One region of the Sphingomonas sp. AC435 genome, then DNA from elsewhere that is predicted to be linked to it. Evidence: riboswitches for the same ligand, from Rfam matches in the RefSeq annotation. Region 1 holds a riboswitch; the other holds the start of a gene.
What was found. A riboswitch is a leader RNA that binds a small molecule or an ion and turns the genes downstream of it on or off. The one in region 1 is predicted to bind cobalamin.
Positions count from the first base shown of each region.

Region 2: linked by a shared signal. The riboswitch ahead of AC0CH8_RS04275 (DUF1852 domain-containing protein) and the one ahead of AC0CH8_RS13555 (TonB-dependent receptor plug domain-containing protein) in region 1 are both predicted to bind cobalamin.

Region 1 is NZ_CEEDCJ010000007.1:23,860-27,055, reverse strand. It holds gene AC0CH8_RS13565 (PepSY-associated TM helix domain-containing protein) at 1-246, opposite strand, end outside; gene cobU (bifunctional adenosylcobinamide kinase/adenosylcobinamide-phosphate guanylyltransferase) at 324-857, opposite strand; cobalamin riboswitch at 857-1,056, shown strand; gene AC0CH8_RS13555 (TonB-dependent receptor plug domain-containing protein) at 1,205-3,151, shown strand; gene AC0CH8_RS13550 (aminotransferase class I/II-fold pyridoxal phosphate-dependent enzyme) at 3,154-3,196, shown strand, end outside.
Region 2 is NZ_CEEDCJ010000002.1:140,361-143,556, forward strand. It holds gene AC0CH8_RS04270 (methionine synthase) at 1-486, opposite strand, end outside; gene AC0CH8_RS04275 (DUF1852 domain-containing protein) at 515-1,498, opposite strand; cobalamin riboswitch at 1,624-1,848, opposite strand; gene AC0CH8_RS04280 (efflux RND transporter permease subunit) at 2,224-3,196, opposite strand, start outside.

The sequences.
Region 1 (3,196 bases):
GCTGGGCTTCACCAACTGCCTCAGCAGCGGTGCGGGCAGGGTGCCGGACTTTTCCGTCACTACCGGCGTAGCGCCGATCGATGCGGCATGGTTGAGCGTGATGCCGGTGATCGAGAACAACAGCATGGCGACGAGCGACACCGCCGCGCTGACCCAGTGCCAGGTGTGCAGTTGCTTCAGCCACCACGTCTTCCACTTGCGACGCGGCTTCCCCTTCGGTGCGGAGCTGCCGGACGCGGCGTGGATGGGCGTGACCTGATTCACCCCCGCCGACTACCGGTTCGTCGCGACTTGCTCAATAGCTATTGCGAGTGATTATCAAATTATTTGAGCTGCAACTCCAGCCCGGCCATCATCAGCAGCACAGTGTCGGCCGCCGCTGCCACCCGCTGGTTCATGCGCCCCGCGATGTCGCGGAACCGGCGGGCGAGCGCGTTGTCGGGCACGATCCCCATGCCGACCTCGTTGCTGACGAGCACGATCGGGCAGGGTGCAGCGGCCAGCGCCGCCAGCAGCCGGTCGGTCGCCGCATCGGCATCCGCGTCCGTTAGCAACAGGTTACTCGCCCATAGTGTCAGGCAGTCGACCAGCAGCACCGATCCCCCCTGCGCCTCCCGCCCGATCGCTTCAGGTAGATCGACCGGGCACTCCACCGTCCGCCACCCGGTGCCACGGTCGGCACGGTGGCGGGCGATGCGCTCGCGCATCTCGTCGTCGAACGCCTGTGCGGTCGCCAGATAGGTCCGCATGGGCGACGCGGCTTCGGCAATGGCCTGTGCCCGCGCGCTCTTGCCCGACCGTGCGCCGCCGATCACCAGCGTCACGCGTCCCACTTGCCCGATCCCGCCGCTGCTCATAAGGGGCCTATGCGACAGGTTCCCAGGAATGGGAATAATAGGGAATGCGGAAGCGGGGGAACGTCCCCGTCATCCGCAGCTGTCCCCGCAACTGTGACCGGACAGCGGTCGCTCCATTATGCCACTGGCCTCGGCCGGGAAGGCGGAGCGAGCGCGACGACCCGGGAGCCAGGAGACCTGCCTGTCGCGGTCGGTCCTTTGCGCGGACGGGGTGTTCAGCGCGATCGGGGAGAATTCCTCGCGAGACGGCATCGAACGGGGTGGCGCGCGTGGACTTGTCCGCGAGCGGCATCGTGCCTGTCGGTCTTCCGTCGGCGCGCGCGACCCCTTGTTGTTGACAGGGGAATATCGTGACCAAGACTTATCTATCGCTCATCGTCGCGCTCGCCGTGGCGGCACCCGCCGCCGCGCAGGAAATTCGCGACAACGCCAATGCCGTCACCACGCAGGGTAGTGCCGGCGACACGATCGTCGTCACCGCCAACCGTACCGCGACGCCGATCGGTCGGGTTGGCCAGTCGATCACCGTACTGGACGCCGACATCATCCGCGACCGTCAGGCCCAGTCGGTGTCCGACCTGCTGCGCACCGTTCCGGGCGTGACGATCGCGCGCAATGGTGGTGTCGGCACCAGCACGTCGGTGTTCATCCGCGGCGCGGAGAGCGACCAGACCGTCGCGCTGATCGACGGCGTGAAGCTGAACGATCCATCCTCGACCGGCGGCAGCTACAATTTCGGCAACCTGCTGATCGGTAATATCGAGCGGATCGAGGTGCTGCGCGGGCCGTCCTCCGTGATCTGGGGTAGTCAGGCGATCGGCGGCGTGGTCAACCTGATCACGACGCAGCCGACGGAGAAGCTGACCGTCAACGCCCGCGGCGAATACGGCTATCGCGACACCGCGCAGGGGGTGGTCAACATCGCCGGCAAGGCTGGACCGCTGTCGGCCAGCGCGGGCGGCGGCTACTTCCGCACCGACGGCATCTCCGCCTTCAACGAGGATCGCGGCGGCACGGAGAAGGACGGGTATCGCAACTACGGCGCGAACCTGAACCTGAACCTTGCGATCACCGACGCGATCTCGGTCGATGCGCGTGGTTATTATTCGAACGGCCGCGTCGGCATCGACGGCTTCCCCGCCCCGACCTTCGCGTTCGGCGACACGCGCGAATACGGGAAGACGCGCGACCTGATCGGTTATGGCGGGCTGAACGTCGCGCTGTTCGACGGAGCATTGCGCAACCGCTTAGGCTATGCGCGCACCGACACGCGCCGCCGCAACTACGATCCGGACGGCACGCCCGTCGAGACGTTCGCCGGCGACGGCGACAACACCCGCCTCGAATATCAGGGCGTCGCGGACGTCATGGACGCGGTGCAGGCGACGTTCGGTGTGGAGCGCGAAGTGTCGCGCTTCACCAGCAGCAGCTATGGCGGGCCGGAGACAGTCGGCCGGGCGCGCATCTTCAGCGTCTACGGGCAGGTGTCGGTGACGCCGGTCGTCGGTCTGACATTGACCGGCGGCGCGCGTCAGGACGACCACAATCTGTTCGGCGGCAAGACCAGCCTGGCGGGCAGCGGCGTCTATTCGCCCAACGGCGGCGCGACGACGCTCCGCGCCAGCTACAGCGAGGGCTTCAAGGCGCCCACCCTGTACCAGTTGCAAAGCGAATACGGCAACGCGGCCCTGACGCCGGAGCGCGCCAAGGGCTGGGACGCCGGCGTCACGCAACGCGCGCTGGACGGCGCAGTCGAGGCAAGCGCGACGTACTTCCACCGCAACTCGCGCGACCTGATCAATTTCATATCCTGCCCCGCGCCGCTCACCGGCATCTGCACCGATCGACGGGACGGCACCTACGACAATGTCGCGCGCGCGACCGCGGAAGGTGTCGAGGTTGGCATCACGCTGCGCCCGGTCGAGCCGCTGCGCTTTCAGGCGAACTACAGCTGGATCGATGCCGAGAACCGCTCCGCCGGCACCGCGAACTTCGGCCGCAAGCTGGTGCGCCGCCCCAGCCAGAGCGTGAACGCCTCGATCGACTATCGCTGGCCGTTCGGGCTGGAGACGGGGGCGACCGTGACCAGCGTCGGGTCGAGCTTCGACACCGCCAACAACTCCCGCAAGGTTCAGGGTTACGTGCTCGCCGACATCCGCGCCGCGATTCCGGTCACTGAACAGGTTCAGGTCTACGGCCGGGTCGAGAACCTGTTCGACGAGCAGTATGAGACGATCTTCCGCTATGGCACCTATGGCCGCGCCGCCTATGTCGGCGTCCGCCTGAGCTATTGACGGTGGACGCCGCCCGCGTCTCGATCGCGCCGTTCGCCGAGCATG
Region 2 (3,196 bases), on a different contig from region 1:
CTCGTTGAGGACGCGGGCAAATTCCCATGCCAACTTCTCGCGGCTCCGATAGTGCGCGTCGTAGAGGGTATCGATCATCGTCATCGGACCCGGCAGCGTCCACTTGATCGGTCGATCGGTCTGCGCACGCAGGAAACGGGCGTCGTCGACGAAGACCGGTTTCGGTCGCGAGACGGCCCCGACGACCGTCGGCACGCTGGCGTCATAGCGGTTGCGGATGCGCACCGTCTCGCGTTTTTCAAAATCTACGCCGGCCAGATGCTCGATGAACGTCGTGACGAAATGTTGGCGGGTCTGTTCGCCATCGCCCAGGATGTCGATGCCCGCCTGCCGCTGATCATCGACCGCCAGGCGCAAGGCGTCCTGCTTGCCTGCGATCAGCTCCTCGCCCTCCAGCTTCCATGGCGACCACAGCGTCCCGGGCTGGGCGAGCCAGGAAGGCTTGGGCAGGCTGCCCGCGGTCGTCGTCGGCAACACGGTCGACATGATGCAAATACCTTCGTGTGCGTGAGGATTAGAGGCCGCAGGTCGCGGACCAGCGCTGGAGCGCGGTGGCATGCGGCTTGATGAAATGCTCTTCGGCGAACTTGCCCTGCTCGGCCGCGAGCCGGTTGCGCTCTTCGCGATCATAGACGATGCGAGTCAGCGAATAGTCCTGGTAGGTGAGGCTCGGCTGATAATGCTCCGCGGCCACGGAGTTCGCGTTGTAGATCTCGGGACGATAAATTTTTTGGAAGGTCTCCATCGTGGCGATGGTGCTGGCGAGTTCAAGGTTGGTATAATCGCTGACCAGATCGCCGATGTGGTAGAAGGCGAACGGCGCGACGCTGTGCGGGGGCATGAAGTACCGCACCTTCATGCCCATCTTCGCGAAATACTGATCGGTGGCCGAGGACTTTTCGTTGCGGTACTCGGCCCCGAGGATCGGATGCACGTTGGCGCTCCGATAATAGACTTCCTTGCTCGACACACTGAGGCAGATGACCGGAGGTTTGCGGAAGTTGTCGCGATACGCGCTCGACCCAAGAAAGTGCTTGAACAGATTGCCGTGCAGATCGCCGAAACCATAAGGCGCGCTGCCACCCCCGGCCTTGAGGTGGTCGGGCAGGACGACGCTGAAGTCGTAATCGCGCACATAAGACGAGAAGTTGTTGCCGACCATGCCATCGCTGCGCTCGCCGCTGGTCCTGTCGGTGACGGTGGTGTGCAGGATCTCGATCAGCGGGAACGCTTCGTCGTCGGCGCCGTCGCCCAGCGTGAGAGCGGCCGAAATGATCTTCACTTCCAACGTGTAGCGGTCACCCTTGGGATTATCCCAGTGCATCAGCGCGTTGAAGCGGTGGTCGATCATCGCCAGCGTGTTGCGCAGATTCTCCTGGCGGCGTTCCCCGCGCGCGAGATTGGCGAAGTTGGTGGTGATGCGCGTATTGTCGACCGGACGATAATCCTCGTCGAAGGGCAAGCTGCTGATCGAGAATGTGAAGCCGCTATTCGTCATGACTCACCCAGGTTTTGCGGGCAGAAGGTCAGGCGAAAGCGCGCAAGGCGTGAACAGGCCCGAAAGGCGCCAAGGCCACGGACCGTCGCATCAAGCGCGATCCACCGGAGGAACCCCCGTCCGAGGAACGTTATGGCGTCGATAGGCAGGTATCCTGGCTCACGGGTCAACGCGGTGGCTCCGGCCTTCCCAGGCTCCTTGCGGGAACCCAGTGACACGAATTGGAGCCGCCGCTCACCGCTTACAGTTGCGGGGGCAGCGCCGGATTCTGCCCTGAAGGGCACCACCGGCTTCCCGTCTTAGCCCCATCGCCATGCCTGGGATGGGGAACCTCGACATAACCGTTCAACACCATCGGTCCGATGCTGTCAATGCGATATAACGATATCCTTATATCTTTATATCATTGCGGGGTTCTTGTGAACGCGGCGCCGGTATCCGTGCGTGCACCGTCGGCACACCCGCCGACGTTTACCTCAAAGACGTTCTCAGCGACCGTACCAAGGTCGAGCTTCCTTCGCTGGATGAGGGAAAGCCAAGATTGAAAATGACTGCGATTCCGGTGCTGCTCCCGCAGATTGCCGCCGTCGAGTAGATAACCTGGCGGGAAAACGATGCCCTCGTATATTGTCAGTGCCGCCCTGCTACACGCCGAGCGTGCAATCAAAGGGGCCCGGTTCCGGACATTCGGGTATCCTAAAGACATCCCAGCTCCAGACGTTCGTTCAGCTAGCGGAGTCGCGTTCGGGTCGACTTCGCCACGCGCCGAATCGGGCGTAGAGCGTCGGCAGGACGAACAGGGTCAGCAGCGTCGCCGAGATGAGGCCGCCTATGACGACCGTCGCCAGCGGCTTCTGCACTTCCGCGCCGGCGCCGTGGCCGAGCGCCATCGGGACGAAGCCCAGACTTGCGACGAGCGCCGTCATGGCGACCGGCCGCAGGCGGGCGAGCGCCCCGTCACGGGCGGCCTGCACCCGGTCCATGCCACGCTCCATTAGGTCGTGGATGGACGACACCATGACCAGCCCGTTGAGCACTGCAATTCCCGACAACGCGATGAAGCCCACGGCGGCGGACACGGAGAACGGCATTCCCCGGAGGACCAGCGCCAGCACGCCGCCCACCAGCGCCAGCGGCACGCCGGTGAAGACGATCACCGCATCGCGCACCGAGCCGAGCGCCCCATAGAGCAGCAGCATGATCACCGCGAAGCAGACGGGCACCACGAGCAGCAGTCGGTCGCGCGCCGAGGCGAGATTCTCGAACTGCCCACCCCATTCGACGTACGTCCCCGGCGGCATCTTCACCTGTGCGTCGATGGCCGCACGTGCATCCGCCACCACGCCGGCGACGTCCCGGTCGCGCACGTTCGCCTGCACGACCACGCGGCGCTTGCCGTTCTCGCGGCTGATCTGGTCCGGGCCGTCGACGACTGCGATGTCGGCCACCGTCGACAGCGGCACGAAACGGCCCGCCGATGTCGGCACCGGCACCTGCGCCACTTCGGTCAGGTCCGACCGCGATGCTTCGGATAGGCGGATCACCACCGGGAAGCGGCGATCGCCCTCGAAGATCACACCGGCCTCGCGACCGCCGATCGCCGCGGCGACGGTGTCCTGCACATCGCCGGCGGTGACGCCGATCCGCGACATCGCCATGCGGTTGGGGCGGATGTCGAGCATCGGCAGTCCTTCGGTC